DNA from 2 places in the Arthrobacter sp. BF1 genome. Region 2 is predicted to be linked to the other one. Evidence: predicted binding sites of a transcription regulator. Region 2 holds the regulator's gene; the other holds the start of a gene.
What was found. Region 2 encodes HrcA, which represses chaperone genes, less so after heat shock. Its sites were predicted from a motif close to TTNGCACTCGNNNNNNNCGAGTGCNAA; they were not measured.
Positions count from the first base shown of each region.

Region 1: a site for HrcA is predicted at 5,243-5,269, ahead of groL (chaperonin GroEL). Genes of this name have one in related genera too.

Region 1 covers NZ_CM155271.1:786,265-793,303, forward strand. Annotated here, with positions in the region: gene AC1MCD_RS03775 (threonine/serine exporter family protein) at 1-663, shown strand, start outside; gene AC1MCD_RS03780 (siderophore-interacting protein) at 749-1,588, opposite strand; gene AC1MCD_RS03785 (uracil-DNA glycosylase) at 1,603-2,373, opposite strand; gene AC1MCD_RS03790 (DUF3263 domain-containing protein) at 2,500-2,829, shown strand; gene AC1MCD_RS03795 (LytR C-terminal domain-containing protein) at 2,881-3,513, shown strand; gene AC1MCD_RS03800 (cold-shock protein) at 3,682-3,888, shown strand; gene AC1MCD_RS03805 (ABC transporter substrate-binding protein) at 3,885-5,156, shown strand; gene groL (chaperonin GroEL) at 5,448-7,039, shown strand, end outside.
Region 2 covers NZ_CM155271.1:2,205,979-2,213,017, reverse strand. Annotated here, with positions in the region: gene lepA (translation elongation factor 4) at 1-105, shown strand, start outside; gene hemW (radical SAM family heme chaperone HemW) at 131-1,360, shown strand; gene AC1MCD_RS10365 (DUF4870 domain-containing protein) at 1,371-1,781, opposite strand; gene AC1MCD_RS10360 (DUF3097 domain-containing protein) at 1,927-2,775, opposite strand; gene hrcA (heat-inducible transcriptional repressor HrcA) at 2,948-3,961, shown strand; gene dnaJ (molecular chaperone DnaJ) at 4,035-5,162, shown strand; gene AC1MCD_RS10345 (16S rRNA (uracil(1498)-N(3))-methyltransferase) at 5,165-5,950, shown strand; gene AC1MCD_RS10340 (GerMN domain-containing protein) at 5,986-6,873, opposite strand.

The DNA.
Region 1 (7,039 bases), 1.4 Mb from region 2:
CTGCTCCTCCCCACCGGGCGGCTGGTTTCCTCTGTCCAGGACGCCATCAACGGGTTCCCCGTCACGGCAGCGGGCCGGTTCCTGTCCACGCTGCTGACTTTCGGCGCAATTGTGGCCGGGATCGCGGTGGCCTCTGTGGTCGGGGTGATGACCGGGATGCAGGCCATAGACGTCACCGAGACGTTCCCGCCCGCCTACGACCTGTGGGTCCTGGTGATCTTCATTGCCCTCGCTGTGATGGCCATCGGCATCACGGAGCAGACCTCCTGGGATCTGCTGCTGCCCACAGCGGGCGTGGGCGTGGTGGGTTACTTTGTCCTCCTGGGCGCCGGCTCCCTCGGCGTTGGGGACCGGTTCTCCCCGGCGATCGCCGCCGTCGTGATCGGTCTGCTGGCGAGGGTGGTGGCACTGAAGATGGGCGCCCCGCAGTTGGTGGTTGCCGTTCCGGCTGCGCTGATTCTGCTGCCCGGCCTGACCATCTTCCGCTCCATGTACGTCCTGACCATCGAAGAATCCGAAATTCTGTTTGGCGCCGGTGGGATGCTGAACGCCGGGGCGATTGTGTTGGGCACGGCGGCCGGCATTGTCCTCGGTGACACGCTTGCACGGCCCCTGACGCGCAGCCTGGCCAGCAACGAGCGCCGCCGCGCCCGCCGGCGCTAAAGCCGCTGGCAGCACGGCGCCGGGCCGCGCGGGGCGTCTGCAGCGGTCCGCCCGCGCAGATCTTTCCCGCTCAGATCTTCCCTGTTTAGATCTTTCCTACGGGCAGCTTCTTCTCAGCCTGGAAATCGTCCTCTACCCGGCCCTTGGCCCAGTAGCCGGACAGTGACACCTGTTTCCGCTCGAGGCCACGCTGGACAAAGAACACCTCCCGCAGGGCCTTCATGTAGCCACGCTCGCCGTGGGCAAAAACGTCAACCCGTCCCGCCGGCCAGTCGGCGTCGGCCACTGCGGAGACAAGGAGATCGCCTTCGCCCGCGGGGGCACCGTTCCGGCGGAGCCAGTTGAGCTGGACACCTGCCGGGGCCGCGATGTGCTGGATGTCGGCGTCGCCGTCCACCTCGATGAATGCCAGGCCGCGGGCGTCAGCCGGCAGGGATTCGATGACTGCCGCGATGGCAGGCAGGGCGGCCTCGTCCCCGGCGAAGAGGTACCAGTCGGCGTCAGGCGAGGGGTTGTAGGCGCCCCCGGGGCCGGTGAACGTGAAGGTATCGCCGGGCTTCGCGGTGGCTGCCCACGGCCCTGCCAGTCCTTCGTCCCCGTGGACCACAAAGTCGATGGCCAGTTCCTGGGCAGCCGTATCCACCCAGCGGACCGTGTAGGTGCGGGTGAACGGCCACTGCGCCCGGGGCATGGTTTCGCGGATGGTCCACAGATCCAGCGGCCGGGCGTACTCAACGCCGGGCTGCGGGAACACGATCTTCACGTAGCGGTCCACAAAAGCGTTGTTCACGTACGCGGAAAAGCCCGGGCCGCCCGCCACGATCCTGACCATGTGCGGCGAGAGTTCTTCCCGTCGGATGACCGTGAGGTCAATCTGCGGACGGGTGTTCTTTGTTGCGCTCGTGGCGGCCGGGACAGTGCTCATAAGGCAACCCTAAGCTAAACAACCTGGGGGAGCTCCCAGGTTACGCCGGACGAGCCCTGTTCCCGCAGCAGCTCATTGATGGCGCTGAAAGGCCGTGAGCCGAAGAATCCGCGCGACGCCGACAACGGGCTCGGGTGCGCGCTGGACACTACGGCCGCGTCGGACAGAAGCGGCCGGACGCCCTCGGCATCCCTGCCCCACAGCACCGCCACGAGCGGCGGACTGCCGCCGTCAGCGGTGCGCCGGTGGGCCACTGCGGTGACTGCCGCCGTCGTAATTGCCTCCCAGCCCTTACCGCGGTGCGAGCCTGCGGCACCCGCCCGGACGCTCATGACCCTGTTCAGCAGCAGAACGCCCTGACTGGCCCACGCGGACAGGTCGCCGTGGACTCGCGGCGGAATGCCGAGATCGGACTCCAGTTCGCGGTAGATGTTCGCCAGGCTCCGGGGGATGGGCCGCGTCCGGGCGTCGACGGCGAAGGAAAGGCCTACCGCGTGGCCGGGCGTCGGATAGGGGTCCTGGCCCACGATGAGGACCTTGACATCAGCCAGCGGTTGCCTGAAGGCGCGGAGGACGTTCGACGGCGACGGCAACACTTTGTGCCCCGCGTCCACTTCCGCGGCCAAAAACGTGAGGACGCCGCGCAGCTCTGTTTCAACCGCGCCCAGGGCCTCCGCCCAGTCAGCAGCCATCAGCTCACGCAGCGGCATGGCAACCAGCTCGGCGAAACCAACGGCATCCGCCGGCTCCGCCGCCAACTCGAACAGGGCGTCAGATTCAAACACGGTCCCATTCTCGCAGGGATGCTCCCGGGGACGACGGCCACAGCGGCCGGGCCGCAAATGACAAGCCTGTTATTTACGCCGTAGCATGGGATGAGAATTTCAACCTCACCAGCGAAGGGATGTGCCGTGGCGGAGCCTGCTCGGGAACACCTGCCGGAAGCCGCGGAGCACAGCCCGCTGCTGGCTGACTTCACCCTTCGTGACTCCCCGTTGAGCGAGCGCGACCAGCAGATGCTGGCTTTGGAACGGCAGTGGTGGAAGTACGCGGGGGCGAAGGAACAGGCCATCCGGGAGCTCTTCGACCTGTCCGCGACACACTACTACCAGCTGCTGAATGCCCTCATTGATTCCGAGGCGGCGCTGGCCCACGACCCCATGCTGGTCAAGCGATTGCGTAGACTACGTACGTCGCGTCACCGGGCGCGCACTGCTCGCCGCCTGGGTTCCGACGCCTGACTAACTTCGTGCTGAGCCATCAGCAGCAATCAACAAGGACGTCCCTGCACCATGACCAAATACGCTCGCGATGAATTCGACAAGGTACCGGAGACCGCCTCGCGGCAAGGCGTCCACCGCACGGCCGCGGTGGCCGTCCGGCGAAAGCTCTGGCCGGTCCTGGCGGTGGGAATCGCGGCGCTGGCCATCGGACTTGTTTCCTTCCTGATCCTTCCCAAACTCGGCTTCACTCACGCCGGCAGCGAGCTGTCCACAAGCCTGGAAGCGTCCGCGTCACCCGAAACAAGCGCCGCCCCGTCGGCCAGCGCGGAGCCGTCCCCCAGCGCCGAGGCCTCGGAGAGCGCCGAGCCGTCAGCGAGCCCGGAGCCTTCGGCCTCGCCGTCCGCCACAGCGACGCCGGCCACCGTCCTGAACAAAGCGCAGGGCGTTGCGGTGTACAACGCGGCCGGTACCGCCGGGCTGGCCGGACGTGTCAGTTCGGTCCTGCAGAACGACGGCTGGACGCTGGGGCAGGTGGGCAACTGGGCCGGGGCGCCGCAACAGACGTCCAGGATCTTCTATGCGGGTGAGGCTCAGCGGGCCAACGCTGAAGCACTCGGGACCCTCCTGGGCGTCCCCACACTGGTCAACAGCCAGGAGTTCCAGGTTCCCCTTGTTGTGGTGCTGGGGCCGGGCTACCGCTAGCACCAGCGGTCACGCGTCCATAACTTTCGGGCAGCCGTGAGCAGGGCGGCTCGGCCACTTGAAGGGGTTGTGGCTAGAGTGATTTCAGGCTTCGGTCCCTGTCGCGGCGCACGGCTGCACGTGCCCACAGCGGGGTGGACCGTCGGCACTACGGAAAGAGTGGACATCATGGCATTGGGAACCGTCAAGTGGTTCAACACCGAAAAGGGCTATGGCTTCATTACCGTGGATGGCTCAGGGGATGACGTCTTTGTGCATTGGTCGGCCATCGACGGCGAAGGCTACCGGGCCCTCGAAGAGGGGCAGCGGGTGGAGCTCGAAGTCGGCGAAGGCGAGAAGGGCCCGCAGGCCGAAAGCGTCCGGCCCGCAGAGTGAACTGCGGCAGCCTGACATCAGCAATCCTCCGGAGTACCACAGCGGCGGCCGTCCTTCTGGCACTGGCCGGGTGTGCCGTCGCCGCCGGGGGCAACGCCCGGCTGGACACCGTTGAAGCTTCCGGCGATGGTGTCCTGCGCATCGGCATGATCCTGGACAACGCAGGGAAGCAGAGCTTCCTCAACGACGCACAGCGGGCGGCGGCCGAGGTTGCCGTCAAGGACATAAACGCCGCCGGGGGCCACAAGGGCAGACCTGTTGAGTTGATCATCGGGGCCGGCGAGGATACCGGAGCGCAGGCCGGTAACCTCGTTGCCGGCAAAGCCGACGTAGTGATTGGACCCACGGATTCCAGCCATGCGGCAGCCGCCATCGACGTGCTGTCCGCCGCCAGGACACCGCTGATCTCGCCGGCGAATTCAGCAGCGGCGCTGAGTTCGTACAAGAGCGGCGGCTATTATTTCCGGACGGCGGCAGCTGACGTTGCCCAGGCTTCCGTATTGGTGAAGCTGGCCAAGGACGGCGGAGCCAAGAGCATCGCCGTTGTCCACCAGGACAGCGCCTACGGCAAGGACGTCTCTGACGCGGTAGCCGGCGCCGCCACGGCAGCGGGCCTGGAAACCGTCAGCACATCGGGCTTCAAACCGGGCGCCGCGCAGAAGTCAGCCGCAGCTGCCCGGGCTGCAAAGCCCGACGCCGTCATACTGATCGCGCGCGACGACGCTCAGGGTGACCTCGCGGAACTCAATAATGCGGGGCTCTCCGGCGCCAAAATTATCCTCAGTGACGGTGCCTTCGCGCAGTATGGTTCGGGGCTTGGTTCGAAGGCCCTGGATGGTGCCCGCGCCGTGGTGCCCGGCATGTTCGCCTCGGCAGCCTTTCAGGCGCGGCTGCTGGAAGTTAATCCGGCCTTGAAGGACCTGTCCTTCGCAGCCGAGGCCTTCGATGCAGTGAACCTTGCGGCCTTGGCCGCGGCTGTGGCCGATGACGACGCGGGTCGCTCCATCGCGGCCAACCTGATCGCCGTGTCCGGCGGGACTGCCGGCGGGCAGGACGCGGGCCAGCCCGGCAAAGCGTGCCTCTCGTATGCCGACTGCCTGGCAGTCCTGAAGACCGGGGCGAAAATCAATTACGACGGCGAATCGGGGCCGGTTGCCTTCGACTCCCACGGGGACATCACCACGGCGAACTTCATGGTGTTCACATACGGCGCGGACAACCGGGCCGTACTCACCGGACGCGAGGCAGCAGGCCGGGCGGCAGGCTGATCGCCAACGGCGAACGGCCACCGGCGGATACGCGGTTTCGAGGTCCATTCGCTTGCACTCTCACCTAGGGAGTGCTAATTATTGAGTTAGCACTCCTACGTACCGACTGCTAAAGCAACGTCCGGCATCCGCCGGTTGCGGAGCTTGGCGCCGGGCCTGGAGCGAGAGAAACACCTAGCTGGAGTGAGATCCCCAGCCACGGCATACAGAGGCCGCGGTCAAAGATCGTCCGTCGCGGGCACTGCAGTGAGGTTCATTCTTAACGACTGTCCCGAAAGGACTACTGCCGTTATGGCCAAGATCATTGCATTTGATGAAGAGGCACGCCGCGGTCTTGAGCGGGGCCTGAACATCCTCGCCGACGCCGTCAAGGTCACCCTCGGCCCGCGTGGCCGCAACGTCGTCCTCGAAAAGAAGTGGGGCGCCCCCACGATCACCAACGATGGTGTGTCCATCGCCAAGGAGATCGAGCTGGACGACCCTTACGAGAAGATCGGCGCTGAGCTGGTCAAGGAAGTTGCCAAGAAGACTGATGACGTCGCTGGCGACGGAACCACCACGGCAACCGTGCTGGCCCAGGCACTGGTCAAGGAAGGCCTGCGCAACGTTGCGGCCGGCGCTGACCCGCTGTCCCTCAAGCGCGGCATCGAGAAGGCCGTAGAAGCCGTCACGGTTGAACTGCTTGCCTCCGCCAAGGAGATCGAAACCAAGGAAGAGATCGCGGCCACCGCCTCCATCTCCGCCGGTGACGACGAAATCGGCGCCCTGATCGCCGAGGCCCTGGACAAGGTTGGCAAGGAAGGCGTCATCACGGTCGAGGAGTCGAACACCTTCGGCCTCGAGCTTGAGCTCACCGAAGGCATGCGCTTCGACAAGGGTTACATCTCCGCTTACTTCGTAACCGACACCGATCGCCAGGAAACGGTCCTTGAGGATCCGTACATCCTGATCGTCAACTCCAAGATCTCCAACGTCAAGGAACTGGTTGCTGTCCTGGAAAAGGTCATGCAGTCGTCCAAGCCGCTGCTGATCATTGCCGAGGACATCGAGGGCGAGGCCCTGGCCACGCTGATCGTCAACAAGATCCGCGGTACGTTCAAGTCTGTTGCCGTCAAGGCTCCGGGCTTCGGCGACCGCCGCAAGGCCCAGCTGGCCGACATTGCTGTCCTCACCGGTGGCCAGGTCATCGCCGAGGAAGTCGGCCTCAAGCTGGAGACCGCCGGACTGGAACTCCTGGGACGCGCCCGCAAGGTTGTTGTCACCAAGGACGAGACCACCATCGTTGAAGGTGCCGGCGACGCCGACCAGATCGCTGGCCGCGTTTCCCAGATCCGCGCCGAGATCGAAAACTCCGATTCGGACTACGACCGCGAGAAGCTGCAGGAACGCCTGGCCAAGCTGGCCGGCGGCGTTGCAGTCATCAAGGCCGGTGCCGCAACCGAAGTTGAGCTCAAGGAACGCAAGCACCGCATTGAGGACGCTGTCCGCAACGCCAAGGCTGCTGTTGAAGAAGGCATCGTCGCCGGTGGCGGCGTTGCATTGATCCAGGCCGGCGCCAAGGCGTTCGCCAACCTGAACCTCACGGGTGACGAAGCAACGGGCGCCAACATCGTCCGGGTTGCCATCGACGCTCCGCTGAAGCAGATCGCTTTCAACGCCGGCCTCGAGCCCGGCGTTGTGGTGGACAAGGTCCGCGGCCTGCCCGCAGGCCACGGCCTGAACGCAGCCACCGGCGAATACGTCGACCTGCTGGCTGCCGGCATCAACGACCCCGTCAAGGTAACCCGCTCTGCCCTGCAGAACGCGGCTTCCATTGCCGGTCTGTTCCTCACCACCGAGGCCGTAGTGGCCGACAAGCCGGAGAAGAACGCTCCGGCCATGGG
Region 2 (7,039 bases):
GGCAAGAAGCGCATGAAGATGGTGGGTACGGTGGAGGTGCCGCAGGAAGCGTTCATCGCTGCCCTCACCACGGACGAGTCAAAGGACAAGGCCAAGAAGAAGTGACCACCGCACAGTGGGGGACCCGCTGATGCCTAGCGTTCTTCCCCTCGGTGACCCGGCGCCGTCGGACGGTCTGCTGCCCGCCCAGGCAGCAGACGGTGCGGCGGCCCGGAACTTCGGGCTGTACGTGCACATCCCGTTCTGTGCGGTCCGGTGCGGTTATTGCGATTTCAACACCTACACGGCCACGGAACTAGGCGGCGGCGCGTCCCAGGACGCCTATGCCGACACCGCCATCTCCGAGGTGAGGATGGCCACCCGCGTCCTGACCGCATCCGCGCTGCCGCCGAGGCCCCTGAGTACGGTCTTCTTCGGCGGCGGAACCCCCACGCTCCTCCCGGCCGAGGACCTCGCGCGGATCCTGACGGCCGCCGTCGCGGAATGGGGCCTGGAGGACGGCGCCGAAGTTACCACTGAAGCGAACCCGGATTCCGTCACCCCCGAATCACTGGCGCTGTTGAAGGCCGCCGGTTTTACCCGGGTTTCGTTCGGCATGCAGTCTGCAGTTCCCCATGTCCTGAAGGTCCTGGATCGCACCCACACACCCAGCAGGGTGCCCCAGGTGGTGCAGTGGGCACGTGAGGCCGGACTGGCCGTGAGCCTGGACCTGATCTACGGAACGCCGGGGGAGTCCCTCGACGACTGGCGGTACTCGCTGGAAACCGCGCTGTCCTATCAGCCGGACCACATCAGCGCCTACGCGCTGATTGTGGAGGACGGTACTAAACTCGCCGCCCAGATCCGCCGGGGCGAAGTTCCAGGCATCGACGACGATGACCACGCCGACAAGTACGAACTCGCCGACCAACTCATGGGCAAAGCGGGGCTCAGCTGGTATGAGGTGAGCAACTGGTCGCGGACGCCGGAACAGGCGTGCCGGCATAACCTCGCCTACTGGCGCGGGGACGACTGGTGGGGCATCGGCCCCGGCGCGCACTCGCACGTGGGCGGGGTGCGCTGGTGGAACGTCAAGCACCCCACCGCCTACGCGGGGCGGCTCGCCCAGGGGCTCTCGCCGGCTGCGGGCAGGGAAACGCTCGACGCCGAAACCCGGGACGTGGAACGCGTCATGCTGGAAGCCCGGCTGGTTTCGGGGCTCGCCATCGCAACGCTGGGGGAGTCAGGGCGCCACGCTGTGGCCGGGTTGATGGCTGAGGGCCTCGTGGACGCGCACGCTGCCGTGAAAGGAACGCTGGTGCTGACCCTGAAGGGGCGCCTGCTGGCGGACGCCGTGGTCCGGAGAATCCTGCCGGACTAAAGTCCGGGGACTACTTGATCCAGCGCAGGTTGTACTGGTAGCGGTGCGGCTGGCCCTTGTTGACATGGATACCGGCGGACACCGAGAAGCAGGTCAGGGCGATCCAGATGAGCGTGGCGATGACGGCGAAGATGTTGCCGACCACCGGAATGAATACCAGGATGTTGGCCACCAGCGCGGCGATGGTGGGCGGCAGGCTGAAGTTCAGTGCTTCCTTGGATTCCTGCGCGGTGAACGGTCCGCGCTCTCGGAAGATCAGGTAGATCAGCAGCGACGGTACACAACCGAGGATCCCGCCAAAGTGCGCCAGCGTGGCCCATTGACGGTCTTCGCTGGCCGTGAGGGGCAACGCATTTGCGGGAACGCCCTGATACTCGGAACGGCCTTGGTCGTCCCGGTGCTCGCGTGCGTTTTGTGCCACGGTTTCATCCTTCGAAAGTGCAATGGTGCTGGTTTGGAGAATGCCGGTCTGTTGCGACAACAGCCTCTGCAGTACCAAGAATACTGGTTCGCGCGGCAAATGCCGCCGTCGGGACCGTCCTTCGGCCATTCAAGGGCCGTGGGAGTTACGGCACCGTCAGGAAGTCGATGACTTCTTCCACCCGGCCGAGCAGGGACGCTTCCAGGTCCGCGTAGCTGCGGACCGCACCCAACAGTTTCTGCCAACCCAGGCCGATGTCTTCCTTCGTGGCGTGCGGCCAGCCGAAGGCGGCCAGGATGCCGGTCTTCCAGTCCTGCCCCCGGGGCACCACGGGCCACCGTTCGATGCCGAGCACGGCGGGGCGGATTGCCTGCCACACGTCAACGTAGGGGTGCCCGACAATCAGCACGTTCCCGGCGGCGCCCGGGGAGGCCATCACACCGGCGGCGATGCGCCACTCCTTGGAGTCCGGCACCAAATGGTCCACCAGGATCCCCAACCGCCGGTTGGGCCCGGGACCGAAGGCGGCCACCGCCCCGGCGAGGTCATCGATGCCGTGCAAAGGCTCGACGACGATGCCTTCCACCCGGAGATCGTCACCCCAGACCTTTTCCACGAGTTCGGCGTCGTGCTTTCCCTCCACCCAAATCCTGCTCGCTTTGGCCACCTGGGCACGCTGGCCCGCCACGCGGACTGAACCGGATGCCGTCCGGCCGGCGGGCACCGCCGCGTTCTGCCTGGGCGCCGGCGGCATCAGCCTGATGGGCTGGCCTTCCAACAGGAACCCGAATCCAAGCTTGAACGAACGCGACTTGCCGCGCCGGTCCTCGAGGGCAACCACATGCATGCCGCCGGACTTCTCCACCCGGGTCACCGCTCCCACCCAGCCGGACTGGGCGTCTTCGAGGACCATGCCACGTTCCACCGGAACCTCGGGAAGTTCGTTCCGGACAGGTGCGGTGATCTCCTGCGGACCCCAGTTTTGGTAATGCATGGATTGATTCCGCCTTGCGCTAGATCGTGCCCCCGGATGTTCGCCCGGAGCGGTACCAATGCTAACAACGGGGTGAGTCATATTAGACTGTTAGCACTTAGGCATGTCGAGTGCTAACGAGCCGTGACCATTGCCGTGAAGATTGAGGCGCAACCATGGATGGAGGTGGAGTGTGAGCGAGCCGCGCAAACTGGAAGTACTGCGTGCCATTGTGGAGGACTACGTGCACTCCCGCGAGCCCGTGGGTTCCAAGGCGCTGGTTGAGCGCCACCACCTCGGCGTATCCAGCGCCACCATCCGGAACGATATGGCCGCCCTGGAAGACGAGGGCCTGATCACCGCTCCGCATACCAGCGCGGGACGGATCCCCACCGACAAGGGCTATCGCCTGTTTGTGGACCAGATTTCCGCGGTCAAGCCGCTCTCCCCGGCGGAGAAGAAGGCCATCCAATCGCTTCTGGAGGGCGCGGATGACTTGGATGATGCCCTGGACAGAACCGTCAGGCTGCTTTCCCAGCTGACCAACCAGGTGGCTGTGGTCCAGTACCCGCACCTGAGCCGGGCCACCATCCGCCACATCGAATTTGTGCTCCTGGCGCCGCGCCAGGTCCTGCTGGTGCTCATCGCCACCACCGGCAAGGTGGAACAGCGCGTGATCGACGTCGGCCAGGACCTCGGTGAGGAAGCGATCGCCGCCCTGCGGACTCACTTCCTCGGCTCGCTGGCGGGCACACCGCTGAGCCGGCTGGCGCAGTCACTGCCGGGCGTGGTCTCCTGCGTCGCTCCAGGCCGGCGGGCAGCTGCCCAGGCACTTGCTCACGGGCTGGAAACGCTCGCCCACAGCAGCCGCGAGGACCGCATGGTGATGGCCGGCACTGCGAACCTGGCCAGGTCCAACGTGGATTTCCCCCTCACCATCGGTCCCGTGCTTGAGGCCCTGGAGGAACAGGTGGTCCTGCTCCGCCTGCTCACTGACATGGAACAGGACCCACGCGGTGTGACCGTGAGCATCGGCAGGGAAAACCCCTACGACGGACTGGCCGAAGCCTCGGTGGTGGCCACAGCTTACGGACCGGACAGCACAGCCAAAGTTGGCGTCCTGGGTCCCACGCGCATGGACTATCCCACCACCATGGCCGCCGTCAGGGCAGTAGCCCGTTATCTGTCAAGAATTCTGGGTCCGTAACAACCGGTCCAGGCACCAAGAGCAGTGCCGGCAGCCTCGCTGCCGGCAGTACAACAGGGAAGAGATACGAACTTTGAGCAGCCACTACGACGTCCTCGGAGTCTCGCCGGAAGCCACCGGAGAAGAGATCAAGAAGGCCTACCGCAAGCTGGCCCGCACCCTTCACCCGGACGTTAACCCCGGGGACGATGCGTCGGACCGCTTCAAGGCCGTGACCCATGCCTACGAGGTACTTTCTGACCCCCAGAAGCGCCGTGTCTACGACACCACCGGCAATGAGAACGGTACTGACAACGGCTTCGGCGGCGGCGGATACGCTGGCCAGGGCTTCGCGTTCCAGGACATCTTCGATACGTTCTTCGGCGCCGGCGGATCGTCAGGCCCCGCGTCAAGGGTCCGCCGCGGCCAGGACGCACTGATCAGCGTGCGGATCGAACTGCGCGATGCCGTCTTCGGCGTCAACCGGAAGCTTGAGGTGGACACCGCCGTCACCTGCCCCACCTGCAACGGCTCGTGCTGCCGCGAAGGCAGCCACCCCGAGCGCTGCGACATCTGCGGCGGCAGCGGCCAGGTCCAGCGGGCGGTCCGCTCCATCCTTGGCCAGGTCATGACGGCGGCTCCATGCGGCAGTTGCGAAGGCTTCGGAACTGTCATTAAGGACCCCTGCAACGAGTGCAACGGCCAGGGCCGCATCCGCAGCCGCCGGTCACTCACCATCAAGGTGCCCGCCGGCGTCGCAACGGGAACCCGGATCCAGCTGTCCGGTCAGGGCGAGGCCGGCCCTGCCGGCGGGCCGTCCGGTGACCTCTACGTCGAGATCCGCGTCAACAACGATCCCACCTACGTCCGGGACGGCGATGACCTGCACGCGACGCTCCACATTCCCATGACTGCAGCTGCCCTGGGCACCGAAGTGTCCCTGGAAACGTTCGACGGGCTGCAGGAAATCGACGTCAAAGCAGGGACCCAGGCCGGCGAGGTCATCACGCTCCGCGGGCTGGGCGTCACGCACCTGCGTGGCTACGGTCGCGGTGACCTGATGGTCCACCTCCAGGTGGAGACGCCCGCGAAGCTTGACGGCGCGCAGGAGGACCTCCTGCGGCAGCTGGCAAAGCTGCGTGGCGAACAGTTCACCGAGGGCAAGCTGACGGCCAGCGGCGGGGTTTTCGCCAAGCTGCGGGACCGGCTCGGTAACCTGTAGCGGTGAGCAACCCCGTTTTTTTCGGCGGCGCCGGGTCACTGGACCACATGGTTCCCGGCGCCCGCTACACCCTCCAGGGCCCTGAAGCGCGCCATGCGGTAACAGTTAAGCGGTTGGCACCGGGAGAGTCCGTAGACATCGCCGACGGCGCCGGGAAGCGGCTCACCGGAACGGTTATTGCCGCCTCACCCGCCGAACTCACCGTTGAATGCGCCGAATTGGCGATGGAACAACAGCCTGACATTCGGCTGGTGCTGGTCCAGGCGCTGGCCAAGGGTGACCGCGATGAACTCGCCGTGGAAACCGCCACGGAATTGGGGATCGACGCCGTTGTGCCCTGGCAGTCGGAACGCTCGATTGTGCGCTGGAAGGGTGAGCGCGCCGCGAAAGCGCATGCCAAATGGCAGTCCGTGGTCACGGCAGCAGCCAAACAGGCGCGGCGCGCCTGGATTCCCGAGGTGCGCGCCGCCGTCGAAACCCCCGGCCTGGTTGCAACCGTGGCAGCAGCGGACCTTGCGGTGATCCTCCACGAAGACGCCGTGCGGCCGCTACGGTCCGTGCTGGAGGCATGGCATGCCGCCGCACCTGCGGCTGGCGCCCCCCGGGAAATCCTGCTCATCGTAGGTCCGGAGGGTGGCATCAGTCCCCGCGAAGTAACCAAGCTTTGCGATGCCGGTGCCGTGACGGCACTCCTGGGCAACCACGTCCTGAGGTCCTCCACTGCCGGACCGGCCGCCGTCGTACTTGCGAGCGATGTGTTGGGGCGCTGGAGCGCCGCGCAGGCCTAAGCCAGCGGGTCGCGCTAACTAACCGGTGAAGTGAACTAACTGACGTTGAACTTCCGCGTGTCCACGTTCAGTTCCCCGCTGGTTCCGCCATCGGACTGCGATACGCGGAGCTCGTAGCTCCCTGACGACAGGCTGAGCGCGAGTGTGAACAGTCCGGACTGGGCGGCGTCAGCGCCGGCCGTAGTTTCACCGGTCAGGTACGGCGTCTTGTCCCCGTTCCCCGCGGTCCGCAGGATCTGCCACTTCAGTTTGCCGCCCGGGACGGTGCTGCGGCCGGTGATCTTGACACTGCCCCCGGCAATGTCCGTGCCCTCCTGAGGATCGATGATCCACACGGGTGCCACCATCCCGGCAGCCCGTGACATCGGGGCACCAAGCTGGACATGGCCGAAGGCTACGTAGTCGGTGTGGCTGTCCACCAGGACCCGAACCTGGATCTGCTGGCCCGAGTCGATCAGCCCGGAACTGGCCGCCGCCGCAGTGGCGGTGAAAATCAGCTGCTGGATGGCGCGAACTGCCATGTCGGCGTCGAGATTGCTGTTGAAGGCATCTTCGGACACGTCGACGGTAATGACATTCTTTCCGGAGATCGAGGTGGCCAGTTCGGTGGGACTCTGCCAGGGCGTGAAGAAATCTGGGTCCAGCGGCTTTTCGGACATCATGGCCCGCAGTGCACGGGTCACCGGGTTCTCCTGTTCCGGGACATCCCGGAACTCACGGTAAAGAAAGACGTTGCCGTTGCTGCGGCCGATCCAGTACACCGGAGCCTTGTTCGAGGACTGCGTGGTTTCCAGCGGTGCGCTCGTGGACGGCGCGCCGGGGGAGCCGGTAGCGGCCGCGGTGGAGTTCGCCGACAGTATGGGCTCGGGCCCAGGATCGGCAATGCAGCCGGTCAGCAGGAGGAACGCCGGAAGGAGAGCCACTACGCCCCGCGCACGAAACGGCCGCGCGGCACGTTCGGCCGAGCGGGGGGCGGGTGTTTCCGGCACTCTGATGGCCCTGTCCTTCCTGGCTGTGAATGATGGGGCCTGAGCCCCGTAAGCCGGTCCCCGGACGGCCTGAATTTCAAGCATGGCATAGTGCGGCACA